DNA from 2 places in the Streptomyces sp. TLI_185 genome. Region 2 is predicted to be linked to the other one. Evidence: riboswitches for the same ligand, from Rfam matches in the RefSeq annotation. Region 2 holds a riboswitch; the other holds the start of a gene.

Region 1 (6,683 bases), 5.1 Mb from region 2:
AGCCCGCCGGGCAGGATGCCCTCGCGGGACATGCCGCGCGACACACACGCCTGCATGACCCGCCAGATGTCGAGAAGCCCCGAGCGGATCTCGTCCTCGGTGCGCCAGGCCCGCTCGTTCTCCAGCATCAGGGCGGAGATGGACAGGCCCGTCTCGTTCGTCAGGCGCAGCAGCTCGTCGCCCGTGCGGAAGGGGTACTTCAGCACGGTGTCGTCCAGCTTGATGCGGTCCTGGCCGACTGCGTCCTCGTCGACGACGAAGCCGCCGCCCACCGAGTAGTACGTCTTCGACAGCAGCTCCGTACCCGAGGCGTCGAACGCCCAGAGGGTCATGCCGTTCGCGTGGTACGGGAGGGCCTTGCGGCGGTGCAGTTTCAGGTCCTCGTCGAAGGAGAACGGGATCTCGTGCTCGCCGAGGAGCCGGATCCGGCCGGACGACTTGATCGCCTCCACCCGCTCGTCCGCCCCCTCCACGTCCACCGTCCGCGGCGAGGCGCCCTCCAGGCCGAGCAGCACCGCCTTGGGGGTGCCGTGGCCGTGGCCGGTCGCCCCGAGGGAGCCGTACAGCTCGGCGCGGACGGACGCGACGGAGCCCAGCAGCTCCTCGTTGCGCAGGCGGCGGGCGAACATGCGGGCCGCACGCATCGGTCCCACCGTGTGGGAGCTCGACGGGCCTATGCCTATCGAGAACAGGTCGAAGACCGAGATGGCCACGGGAACTCCTCCGAAAAGGGTGGGGGCACACGTCGTCGGGTGCCCCCACCGGGGAACTACTTGTTCAGACCGGGGTACAGCGGGTGCTTGTCGGCAAGCGCCCTGACCCGGGTCTTCAGCGCCTCGGCCTCGTAGGACGGCTTGAGTGCTTCGGCGATGACGTCCGCGACCTCGGCGAAGTCCTCGGCGGTGAAGCCGCGGGTGGCCAGGGCCGGGGTGCCGATCCGCAGACCCGACGTCACCATGGGCGGACGCGGGTCGTTGGGGACGGCGTTGCGGTTGACCGTGATGCCGACCTCGTGGAGACGGTCCTCGGCCTGCTGCCCGTCCAGTTCGGAGTGGCGCAGGTCGACCAGGATCAGGTGCACGTCGGTGCCGCCGGACAGGACGTTCACCCCGGCCTCGCGGGCGTCGGCCGCGGTCAGCCGCTCGGCGAGGATGCGCGCACCCTGAACCGTACGCCGCTGGCGCTCCTTGAACTCCTCGGAGGCGGCGACCTTGAAGGAGACCGCCTTCGCCGCGATCACATGCTCCAGCGGACCGCCCTGGAAGCCGGGGAAGACCGAGGAGTTGAGCTTCTTGGCGAACTCCTTGCTGCGGGCGAGGATGATGCCGCCGCGCGGACCGCCGAGCGTCTTGTGGGTGGTGGAGGTGACCACGTCCGCGTGCTCGACCGGGTTGGGGTGCAGCCCGGCGGCGACCAGCCCGGCGAAGTGCGCCATGTCGACCCACAGGTAGGCGCCGACCTCGTCCGCGATCCGCCGGAAGGCGGCGAAGTCGAGATGGCGGGGGTAGGCCGACCAGCCCGCGATGATCACCTTGGGGCGGTGCTCCTTGGCCAGCTGCTCCAGCTCGGCCATGTCGACCAGGCCGGAGTCGTCCACGTGGTAGGCGACCACATTGAACTGCTTGCCGGAGAAGTTCAGCCGCATCCCGTGGGTGAGATGGCCGCCGTGCGCCAGGTCCAGGCCCAGGATGGTGTCGCCGGGCTGGGCCAGCGCGAACAGCGCGGCCTGGTTGGCGGAGGCACCCGAGTGCGGCTGCACGTTGGCGTACTCGGCGCCGAACAGCTCCTTGAGCCGGTCGATGGCGATCTGCTCGGCGACGTCGACGTGCTCGCAGCCGCCGTAGTAGCGCCGGCCCGGGTAGCCCTCGGCGTACTTGTTGGTCAGCACCGAGCCCTGCGCCTCCATGACGGCGGCCGGGGCGAAGTTCTCCGAGGCGATCATCTCGAGAGTGGACTGCTGACGGTGCAGCTCGGCGTCGACCGCGGCGGCGATGTCCGGGTCGAGCTCGTGCAGGGGCGTGTTCAGTACGGACATGCGTCTACAGCTTCTCAGCCGGCGTTCTGGGCTGTGTACTCGTCGGCGGAGAGCAGGTCGGCCGGCTCCTCCGTGACGCGGACCTTGAAGAGCCAACCACCCTCGAAGGGGGCCGAGTTGACCAGGGACGGGTCGTTCACCACGTCCTCGTTGATCTCCGTGACCTCACCGGTGACGGGGGAGTACAGGTCGCTGACCGACTTGGTCGACTCCAGCTCGCCGCAGGTCTCGCCCGCGGTCACGGCGGAGCCCACCTCGGGAAGCTGGGCGTAGACGACATCGCCGAGCGCGTTGGCCGCGAACTCCGTGATGCCGACCGTCGAGACGCCGTCCTCGGCGGTCGACAGCCACTCGTGCTCCTTGCTGTAACGCAGCTGCTGGGGGTTGCTCATGGCCTGAATTCTCCTGTACGCGGTGGAGTGCTGATGAATAAGGGACTGCTGAAAACGCGTGTGAGCAGCGAAAATGTGCGCGGGGTCACGTCCGGGGACGGAGCCGCCCCCGCCCAGTGTCAGTCAGTGTCTACTTCTGGCGCTTGTAGAACGGCAGCGCCACGATCTCGTACGGCTCGTGACTGCCCCGGATGTCCACGCCGACACCCTCGGTACCGGGTGCCGCATGTGCCGCGTCGACGTACGCCATCGCGATCGGCTTGCCCAGCGTGGGGGAGGGGGCGCCGGAGGTGACCTCGCCGATCACCTCGCCGCCCGCGACGACCGGGTACCCGGCGCGCGGGACCCGGCGGCCCTCGGCGACCAGACCGACGAGGACGCGCGGCGGGTTCTCCGCAGCCCTGGCGGCCGCATCCTGGAGCGCCTCGCGCCCCACGAAGTCGCCCTCCTTCTCGAACTTCACCACCCGGCCGAGCCCGGCGTCGAACGGCGTGAGCGAGGTGGACAGTTCATGCCCGTACAGCGGCATGCCCGCCTCCAGGCGCAGCGTGTCCCGGCAGGACAGCCCGCAGGGCACCAGCCCGACGGGCGCTCCCGCATCGGTCAGCGCCTGCCACAGCTTCTCCGCGTCACCGGGGGCGACGAACAGCTCGAAGCCGTCCTCACCGGTGTAGCCGGTGCGCGCGATGAGGGCGGGCACGCCGGCGACGGTGCCGGGCAGGCCGGCGTAGTACTTCAGGCCGTCGAGGTCGGCGTCGGTGAGGGACCGCAGGATGCCGGGGGACTCGGGGCCCTGCACGGCGATCAGCGCGTAGTTGTCCCGGTCGTCGCGCACCTCGGCGTCGAAGCCGGCCGAACGCTCCACCAGCGCGTCCAGCACCACCTGGGCGTTGGAGGCGTTGGCGACCACCATGTATTCGGTCTCGGCGAGCCGGTAGACGATCAGGTCGTCCAGGATGCCGCCGTCGGTGCGGCAGATCATGGTGTAGCGGGCGCGGCCGACGCCGACGGAGGCGATGTTGCCGACCAGGGCGAAGTTCAGGAGCTGCGCGGCCTGCGGGCCGGTCACAGTGATCTCACCCATGTGGGAGAGATCGAAGAGCCCGGCCTTCGTTCGTACGGCGAGGTGCTCGTCGCGCTCGGAGCCGTAGCGCAGGGGCATGTCCCAGCCGGCGAAGTCGGTCATCGTCGCACCGAGCGAGCGATGCAGTGCATCGAGCGCGGTGTGACGGGGTGCGGTGCTGCTCATCGGACGGTCGTCTCCCAGGGCGCATGAATGACGGGCGAGGTCGTTCCTCCCCATCTGTCATCGGAACCTGAGAGGTTCGCCATGACCACAAGTGTGGCTTCTGGCTTGCACCTTGGGTGGGGCCACTGTCACAGCGGCCCGCTTTTCAGATGTGCCTCGCCCGCGCGGTAACGGGGCCTGAGAGATTCAAGGGAGGGACTTGCTCCTTCGGCGCCCCAGCGACACAGACGTACTGCCGGGGACTCTCCCGCGCGGATTCAAGCGGCCGGTATGCAGTTGGCGCGCACATCATTGCACGCCTCGTCCGCGTGCGGCAGGCCGCATCGGTCCCTCCTCCCGTCCCCTCGTTTTGTAACTGTCCCGTGGCGTGAACCGAACGGAATCGCGAGAGATCGTGCATTACCTTCTCTTTACATTCAGTGGGGAGAAGCTTTCCTGACCCCGCAGGGAGGACGATCACGGTGAACAGGACCACGGTGTACGCCACGACCTCGGCTGTCGCGCTGCCCGAGCAGCCCGCGGCCCCGGCCAGGGAGGCATGCGGTGCCCGACCGGCGCCCGTGGTCCGCGACCTGCGCGACCGCTCGGGGCACAGCCCGCACGCCCTGCTCTTCGGGCCCCGTGACCTCGTGGTGATCACCGGCCTGCCCGGCAGCGGCAAGTCCACGCTGATGGAGCGCGCGGTCCGCGGCATCCGCATCGACTCCCAGGACGCCCGCGACCGCTGGGACGCCCGCGCGCCGCGCTTCCTGCCCTACGCGGTCTACCGGCCCCTCGTCCGCCTCGCCCACTACGCCGGACTGCGCCGCGCCCTGCGCAGCGGCGAAGGGGTCGTCGTGCACGACTGCGGTACGCAGGCCTGGGTGCGCGGCTGGCTGGCCCGCGAGGCCCGTCGCCGCGGCGGCACCCTGCATCTGCTGCTGCTCGACGTCACGCCCGGCACGGCCCTGGAGGGGCAGCGCGAGCGCGGCCGCGGCGTCTCGCGCTACGCCTTCCTGCGCCACCGCACGGCGGCGGCCCGGCTGATCCGCGCGGTCGAGCAGGGGGACCTGCCCGAGGGCGTCGGCTCGGCGGTGCTGCTGGACCGGGACGCGGCGGACGTCCTGCGCAGGATCGGTTTCACGGGCTGACTGACGGACCAGCCCCTTTGTCCGTCCCACCCGCTAGCCTTTCCAGCCTCAGCAGTGGTTCTCAGCAGGCGGTCGGACACAGATGGACTTCCCAACGGATCTTCCCGCGGACTTTCCCATGCAGGCGCACCCCCATCCGCACGGCGGATGGCCCGGCAACGAGCTGGAGGAGGTGCTGTCGGCCTCCCTCGGCATACCCTCGGCGGGCGGCCGGATCCTCGAGGTGCTCGGCCGCAGCTTCCTCTGGGTGCCGCTGCCGAACGGCGGCGGCCCGGACAGCGGCCCCCTCGACCTGCCCACACTGGAGCTCGACGGCCAGGCATACGTCCCGGTCTTCAGCTCCGAGGAGCAGTTCCGGCAGGTCGTCGGCAACCACATGTCGTACACGGTCACCCCGGCCGTCGAGTTCGCCCGCGGACTGCCCCCGCAGGTCGGCCTCGCAGTGAACCCGGACGGCGTGGTCGGGATCCCGCTCCCGCCGCCCGCCGTCGCCGAACTCTGCCGGGTGGGCCGCACCCCGCTGGACGGCCCCGCCACCGGCGGCCGGGTCAAGCTCTTCGAGCCGGACTGGCAGGACGACCCGATCGACTTCCTCGCCGCCGCCTCCGCCGAGTTCGCGGAAACGGGCGTCGTCGCCACGGCCCGCCGCTGCCTCGCCGCCATCGAGACGGCGGACCCGGTGATGTTCGTGGGCGTCGAACTCTCCCAGTGGGAGGGGGACCTGCGCGCGCTTCCCCTGCAGGCCCTGGAGCGAGCGGTGACCAGAATCCCGACCCAGTGGCCGGTCAACCTGGTCCTCCTGGACGTGACGGACGACCCGGTGGCGAACTGGATGAGGGAAAACGTCCGGCCCTTCTATCAGCAGGGGTTCTGAGGAGCGCCCCGACAGGGGCGCGGGGAACTGCGCGACCAGCCACAAACGCACCCGCACTCGCGAACGAACAACAGGTCCCGAGCTCCTGGGCGCTTAAGCTGTTGGCATACGCGGGGCAACCACAAGAAGGGGCACACACGTGAGCGCCAGCACCACGACCGGGACGGTCGAGAACATGCTGCGCCAGGTGACGCCGGGGCGCTACGACGCCTACGAGGCACTCCTCCGCGCACTCGCGACCCCCGGCTCCGGCCAGGTCTGGATGCTCCTGTGGCACGGCCAGGCGGGCTCCCCGGACGCCCAGTACGGAAACATGGAGGTCGACGGCTACGGCTACGCCCCGTGCGTCACCTCCGCCCAGGAACTCTCGGCCAGCGGCTGGAACAGGTCGTACGAGGTGGTCGACGGGCTGGACGTCGCCCGGACCCTGTACCCCGACCACTTCGGCCTCTGGCTCAACCCGCACGCCCCGGGCGGCGGCGTGGGCATCCCCTGGCTGGACCTCCGCCGTATCGCCACCGGCCTGGAGCGTCAGGCGGCCGGTCCGCTGCGGATGTCGGAGCCCGCGATCGAGATCCCGCAGTTCTACGCGCTGCTCGCGCAGAACGCCCACCGCACCCCGGCCGTCCGCTCGCTGCGCCGCGCCTGGGTGCAGCCGGCGCTCGGGGCGCCGTACCTCGCCATCGGCCTGGACGTGTACGACACCAGCCCGCCCGCGGTGGACTCGGTGCGGGCGATGATGCAGCAGTCCATCGGCGCCGTCCCGGACGGACTGCCGGTGTCGACGGTGGCGATGTCGGACGAGTACGACCCCGTCGCGCTGTGGATGCGCGCGAGCGCCCGCCCCTTCTACGACCGCGAGGCCCACGCGGCCGCCCCGGCCCAGGCCCCGGCGGCCGGGTACGGCTACCCGCCGGTGCGTGGCGGATACTGAGACGAAGGCCTGGTCCGTACCAGGCCGGGAGCCTGTCTGCGCGCGTAGATAGGGCCGGAAGATCCCATT
Region 2 (6,683 bases):
GCTCTGAACAACGGTGACGAGGTGCAGATCGGAAAGTACCGGCTGGTCTTCTACGCAAGCCAGCGGGGCTACTGACCCTCCCCCCCAGACCCCGTCCGGGGGGACCCCAAGGGAATGTCCATGCTTCGAACACCGAGCGGCGGTGCCGGGCACGGCACCGCCGGCACGGACGGCGGTCTGATGAGCATCGGCACGGTGCTGAACGTGCTGCGCGACGAGTTCCCCGAAGTCACCATCTCCAAGATCCGTTTCCTGGAGTCGGAGGGGCTCATCGAGCCGCAGCGCACCCCGTCGGGCTATCGCAAGTTCAGCGCGGACGACGTCGAGCGCCTCGGCCACGTGCTGAGGATGCAGCGGGACCACTATCTGCCCCTCAAGGTGATCCGCGAGCATCTGGACGCCATGGAGCGCGGTGAGGCCGTCCCGCTGCCCGTCGTGGGACGCCAGCGGGACGGCGAGGCCTTCCTCGAGGCGCCCGAGGGGCCCACCGCGGCTCGGATCGGGCGGGCCGAGCTGCTCGCGGCCGCCGGGATCGGCGAGCAGGAACTCGAGGAGTGGGAGTCGTACGGCCTGGTCGCGCCGCTGCCGGACGGGGCGTACGACGCGGAGACGGTGACCGTGGCGGCGCTCGTCGTGGAGCTCGGGCGGTTCGGGATCGAACCGCGGCACCTGAGGGCCATGAAGGCCGCCGCCGACCGTGAGGCCGGGCTCGTGGACCAGGTGGTGGCCCCGCTGAAGCGCCACCGCAATCCGCAGACCAGGGCGCATGCCCAGGCGCGTACGAAGGAGCTGGCGGCGCTCACGGTGAAGCTGCATGCCGCCCTCGTGCAGACCGCGCTCGGTGTGCGACTGCCCTGACTCCGGCGCGTCCGCGGCGGCCGGATCGGCCTCCCGTTCTCGGCTCGACTACCCAAACGTCCCGGGCAGGTCCTAGGGTTGCTGTGTGAACGAGCTCGATGTCGTAGGTGTCCGGGTCGAAATGCCCTCCAACCAACCGATCGTGCTCCTGCGTGAAGTGGGAGGCGACCGTTACCTCCCCATCTGGATCGGGCCCGGGGAGGCGACTGCCATTGCCTTCGCCCAGCAGGGCATGGCCCCCGCACGACCGCTGACCCACGACCTGTTCAAGGACGTGCTGGAGGCCGTCGGTCAGGAGCTGACCGAAGTACGCATCACGGATCTGCGTGAGGGCGTCTTCTACGCGGAGCTGGTCTTCGCCAGCGGGGTCGAAGTCAGTGCCCGTCCCTCCGACGCCATAGCGCTGGCCCTGCGCACCGGAACGCCGATCTACGGCAGCGACGGCGTGCTCGACGACGCAGGCATCGCGATTCCGGATGAGCAGGAGGACGAGGTGGAGAAGTTCCGCGAGTTCCTCGACCAGATCTCGCCGGAGGACTTCGGGACAAGCAGTCAGTGAGGCGTGGGCGGCCCGGCGGAGTCGGACTCCGCAGCGGGCCGGTTCGCGGCCCGTCACGGCTCGAATGCCGGCAAATGCCAACGGCGAGTGAGAGCGTCCTGCGGCCCCCTCCGAGCGCATTCGGCTAGCCTTTCCCCGCGGTGGGGTGCGGGAAACCACTCTTAGGGTGATTATCACTCGGCGTGCCGAGTGTGGCGATCGTTGACGCACCCCTGGTGACTGCCTACCGTCGAGATGGCAGGTCAAGGACGGAGGTCGGCGTGAGAAGCAGCGGCGACGGTACGGCTGGGGGTGCCCCCGGACGCAGTCTGGGGGAGAGCGGTCCGTACCCGCTTCACGGCAGCGCGGCCGATCACGCTCCGCAGCGACCGACGGCCGTGCCGAGCAGCGGAGGGTCGGCGTCCATGGCGTCCGAGCAGATCGGCTATCGCGGCCCGACGGCCTGCGCGGCCGCCGGCATCACCTACCGGCAACTGGACTACTGGGCCCGTACCGGGCTCGTCGAGCCGAGCGTGCGGCCCGCCTACGGGTCGGGCACGCAGCGGCTGTACAGCTTCCGGGACGTCGTCGTCCTGAAGATCGTCAAGCGGTTCCTGGATACCGGTGTGTCGCTGCAGAACATCCGCACCGCGGTGGTGCACCTGCGTGAGCAGGGCTTCCGGGACCTGGAGCGCATGACGCTGATGAGCGACGGCGCCACGGTCTACGAGTGCACCTCGCCCGACGAGGTCCACGCGCTGCTCCAGGGCGGCCAGGGGATCTTCGGGATCGCCGTCGGTGTGGTGTGGCGGGACGTCGACAGTGCGCTCTCGCAGCTGCACGGCGAGCGGATCGACACCGGCGAGACCCTGGTCGGGCACAACCCGGCGGACGAGCTGGCGCGGCGGCGGAACCGGGCGGTCTGACCGCGTCCCCTGCGGCCTCTCAGAGCGCTTCGGCGGTCTCAGGACGGCATTGTCAGTGGCGTAGGGCAGCATCGGAGATGTGAGAAACGCGCCCACGATCCTGCATCTCGACATGGATGCCTTCTACGCCTCGGCGGAGCAGGCATCCAAGCCGAGTCTGCGCGGGAAGGCCGTGATCGTGGGCGGGCTCGGGCCGCGCGGGGTGGTCGCCACCGCTTCGTACGAGGCGCGGGTCTTCGGGGTGCGGTCGGCTATGCCGATGGCGCAGGCGCGGCGGCTGGCACCGAACGCCGCGTATCTGGTGCCGCGCTTCGGGTTCTACCGGTCGATCAGCGAGCAGGTCATGGAGCTGCTGCACTCGCTGTCGCCGCTGGTGGAGCCGTTGAGCCTGGATGAGGCGTTCGTGGACCTGGAGGCCGGGGAGGCGGCCTGGGACGCCGCGTCGGCGCGGCTGGTGGGGGAGAAGCTGCGCGCCGACATACGGACGGATACGGGCCTGACCGGGTCCGTGGGCCTTGCTGCCTGCAAGATGCTCGCGAAGATCGCCTCCGAGGAGGCCAAGCCGAACGGGCTGGTGCTGATCGAGCCCGGGACCGAGCGGGCCAAGCTCGGACCGATGTCGGTGCGGATGCTGCCAGGGGTGGGGCCGGCCACGGGGGACCATCTGCGGCGGGCCGGCATCACCACGGTCGACGAGATCGCCGAAGCCGGTGAGGACGAACTCGTCCGGCTGCTGGGCAAGGCCCATGGGCACGCGTTGTACGCCATGGCGCTGGCGCACGACGACCGGCCTGTGGTGGCAGAGCGGGAGGCCAAGTCGGTGTCGGTCGAGGACACGTACGACGTGGACATTCACGACCGGGTGAGGGTGGGGCTGGAGGTGCAGCGGCTGGCCGACCGGTGTGTGCGGCGGTTGCGGGGGGCGGGTCTTTCGGGGCGGACCATCGTGCTGAAGGTGCGGCGCTACGACTTCTCGACGCTGACTCGTTCCGAGACACTGCGCGGGCCCACGGACGATCCGGCGGTGGTGCGGGAGGCTGCCGCCCGGCTGCTGGATTCGGTGGACACGACGGGGGGTGTGCGGCTGCTGGGGGTCGGGGTGAGCGGGCTGGCCGACTACACGCAGGAAGATCTGTTCGCGCAGGCGGCGGGGGAAGGCGCGGAACATTCGGCCGACGAGGCGGACGAGGAGCCCGTGGACGAGCAGCAAGTGGTTGTCGAGCGGCGGTGGCCCGCGGGGCACGATGTGCGGCATGCCGAGTTCGGGCACGGGTGGGTGCAGGGAAGTGGGCTCGGGCGGGTGACCGTGCGGTTCGAGACACCGGATTCGGAGCCGGGGCGGGTGCGGACGTTTCGCACCGATGACCCTGAGCTGGAGCCGGCGGATCCGTTGCCGCTGGTGGCGGGGGGACCCGGGGCGCCCGTGCATGGGGTCGGCGCCTGACCCGGGACGGTGCCGGTCCGCGCGGGGGCCGGGCGCGGTGGGGCGGGGTGGGCTAGGCGTCCGCGTCCTCCGTACCCGCGAGCTTGCCGAAGTCGTGGTCCGGGAAGGAGGGGGGAGCGGCGATGTCGAGGCCGTAGTGGTGGTAGAGCTGGAGTTCCTGTTCGGGGGAGAGGTGGCGGCCGACGCCGAAGTCGGGGGCGTCCTTGATGAGGGAACGGTCGAAGGGGACGTGGAGAGTGCCCTCGATCAGTTCGCTGGGCTCCAGAGGTACGAACGCGTCCCGGGAGAACAGGCCGGTCCGTATGGCCGCCCACTCCGGCACACCGGTCGCGTCGTCGAGGTAGACCTCGTCGATGGTGCCGAGCTTGGTGCCGTTGCGGTCGAACGCCTTGCGGCCGATCAGGTTGCGCGGATCGATGTCGGTCTGCACGGGCCCTCCACTTGGTCGCAACTCATTCGTAAGCACTACAAAAGAGCACATTGGAGATGGCGGCCACTCGAAGGATCGGTCGTTGTGCTCGCTGGTAGGCTGACAGCGGCTGCTGACCCCGTGCGGGAGAGTCCTCCAGACACCATCGGAGGCGCCGAAGGAGCAAATCCTCCCCGGAATCTCTCAGGCCCACGTACCGCACGGACGAGGTCACTCTGGAAAGCAGGGCGGGTGTCGACGGCTTCCGCTCTCACCGACGGTGAAAGCCGGACGCCCTCGGGTGATCCGGTGAAGCTCTCAGGTTGAGATGACAGAGGGGGAGGCCGTCCGGGTACCCGCGCCGTGGTGCCCCTCGAAGGTCGTGTCAGACCAGGAGGCCTCCGCAAATGACCGCCCATCGCATTCCGCTCTCCGAGCTCGAACAGGGGATCCCGTTCGAGCAGCGCCATATCGGGCCTGATCACGAGGCACGGGCCAAGATGCTCGCGCACGTCGGATACGGCTCGCTGGACGAGCTCACCGCCGCCGCGGTGCCGGATGTGATCAAGAACTCGGATGCGCTGGAGCTCCCGGGTGCGCGCACCGAGGCCGAGGTGCTGGCCGAGCTGCGGTCGCTCGCCGACCGGAACCAGGTGCTCGATTCCATGATCGGCCTCGGGTACTACGGGACCTTCACCCCGCCCGTCATCCTGCGCAATGTGATGGAGAATCCCGCCTGGTACACGGCCTACACGCCCTACCAGCCCGAGATCTCGCAGGGGCGGCTCGAGGCGCTGCTGAACTTCCAGACCATGGTTGCCGACCTGACCGGGCTGCCCACCTCCGGGGCCTCGCTGCTCGACGAGGGAACGGCCGCCGCCGAGGCCGTTGCGCTGTCCCGGCGCATGGGCAGGAACAAGAAAGGCCTGTTCCTGATCGACGCGGACGTGCTGCCGCAGACCATCGCCGTGATCGAGACCCGTGCCGAGCCGACGGGTGTGGAGGTCGTGGTCGCCGATCTCAGCGACGGCATTCCGGCCGAGGTCGCCGGGCGTGAGATCAACGGTGTGCTCGTCCAGTACCCCGGCGCCTCCGGCGTCGTACGCGACATCAAGCCGCTCATCGACCAGGCGCACGAGCTCGGTGCGCTCGTCACCGTTGCCGCCGACCTGCTCGCGCTGACTCTGCTGAAGTCGCCCGGGGAGCTCGGCGCGGACATAGCGGTCGGGACCACCCAGCGCTTCGGTGTGCCGATGGGCTTCGGCGGGCCGCACGCGGGCTACATGGCGGTGCACGAGAAGTTCGCCCGCAGCCTGCCCGGACGGCTCGTGGGTGTGTCCGTGGATGCCGACGGGCACAAGGCCTACCGGCTCGCGCTGCAGACCCGTGAGCAGCACATCCGGCGGGAGAAGGCCACCAGCAACATCTGCACGGCCCAGGTGCTGCTCGCCGTCATGGCGGGGATGTACGCCGTGTACCACGGGCCGGAGGGGCTCAAGGCGATCGCGCGGCGCACCCACCGGTACGCCACGAACCTTGCCGCGGGGCTCGAGGCCGGTGGGGTCGAGGTCGTGCACGGCTCCTACTTCGACACGCTCACCGTGCGGGTGCCCGGCCGCGCCGGCGCGGTGGTGGCCGCCGCGCGGGAGAACGGCGTCAACCTTCACCTCGTCGACGCCGACCACGTGTCGATCGCCTGTGACGAGACCACCGCCCGGGCCCAACTGGGCGCCGTGTGGACCGCGTTCGGCGTCGAAGGCGACATCGAGGCGCTGGACGCGGCGACCGAGGACTCCCTTCCCGCCGGTCTGCTGCGCACCGACGACTACCTGACCCACCCGGTCTTCCAGCAGCACCGCTCCGAGACCGCGATGCTGCGCTACCTGCGCAGGCTCGCCGACCGTGACTACGCGCTCGACCGGGGCATGATCCCGCTGGGCTCCTGCACCATGAAGCTCAACGCGACCACCGAGATGGAGCCGGTCACCTGGCCCGAGTTCGGGCAGCTGCACCCCTTCGCGCCCGCCGAGCAGGCACAGGGCTACCTCACCCTCATCCGTGAGCTGGAGGAGCGGCTCGCCGAGGTCACCGGCTACGACAAGGTGTCCCTGCAGCCCAACGCCGGATCGCAGGGCGAGCTGGCCGGACTGCTCGCCGTACGCGGATACCACCGGGCCAACGGCGACGAGCAGCGGACCGTGTGTCTGATTCCGTCGTCGGCGCACGGCACGAACGCCGCCAGTGCCGTGATGGCCGGGATGAGGGTCGTCGTCGTGAAGACCGCCGAGGACGGCGAGATCGACGTCGAGGACCTGCGGGCGAAGATCGAGCAGTACCGCGACGAGCTGGCGGTGCTGATGATCACGTACCCCTCCACGCACGGTGTGTTCGAGGAGCATGTCGCCGACATCTGCGCGCAGGTGCACGAGGCCGGCGGGCAGGTGTACGTCGACGGCGCCAACCTCAACGCCCTGGTGGGGCTTGCCAAGCCGGGGCACTTCGGCGGTG

What was found. Region 2 has a riboswitch for glycine ahead of gcvP (aminomethyl-transferring glycine dehydrogenase). Riboswitches for the same ligand answer to the same signal wherever they lie in the genome.
Region 1: it holds a riboswitch for glycine, as region 2 does, so the genes downstream of both, gcvT (glycine cleavage system aminomethyltransferase GcvT) here and gcvP (aminomethyl-transferring glycine dehydrogenase) in region 2, are expected to answer to the same signal.

What each region holds. Positions count from the first base shown of each region.
Region 1 is NZ_RKRB01000001.1:7,011,344-7,018,026, forward strand. Features, by position in the region: gene EDD92_RS32520 (L-serine ammonia-lyase) at 1-713, opposite strand, end outside; gene glyA (serine hydroxymethyltransferase) at 770-2,035, opposite strand; gene gcvH (glycine cleavage system protein GcvH) at 2,050-2,427, opposite strand; gene gcvT (glycine cleavage system aminomethyltransferase GcvT) at 2,558-3,676, opposite strand; glycine riboswitch at 3,832-3,936, opposite strand; gene EDD92_RS32540 (AAA family ATPase) at 4,138-4,806, shown strand; gene EDD92_RS32545 (enhanced serine sensitivity protein SseB) at 4,889-5,680, shown strand; gene EDD92_RS32550 (enhanced serine sensitivity protein SseB C-terminal domain-containing protein) at 5,820-6,614, shown strand.
Region 2 is NZ_RKRB01000001.1:1,924,354-1,931,036, reverse strand. Features, by position in the region: gene EDD92_RS08745 (FHA domain-containing protein) at 1-75, shown strand, start outside; gene EDD92_RS08740 (MerR family transcriptional regulator) at 121-858, shown strand; gene EDD92_RS08735 (bifunctional nuclease family protein) at 944-1,417, shown strand; gene EDD92_RS08730 (MerR family transcriptional regulator) at 1,678-2,322, shown strand; gene EDD92_RS08725 (DNA polymerase IV) at 2,402-3,766, shown strand; gene EDD92_RS08720 (PRC-barrel domain-containing protein) at 3,819-4,196, opposite strand; glycine riboswitch at 4,310-4,405, shown strand; gene gcvP (aminomethyl-transferring glycine dehydrogenase) at 4,583-6,683, shown strand, end outside.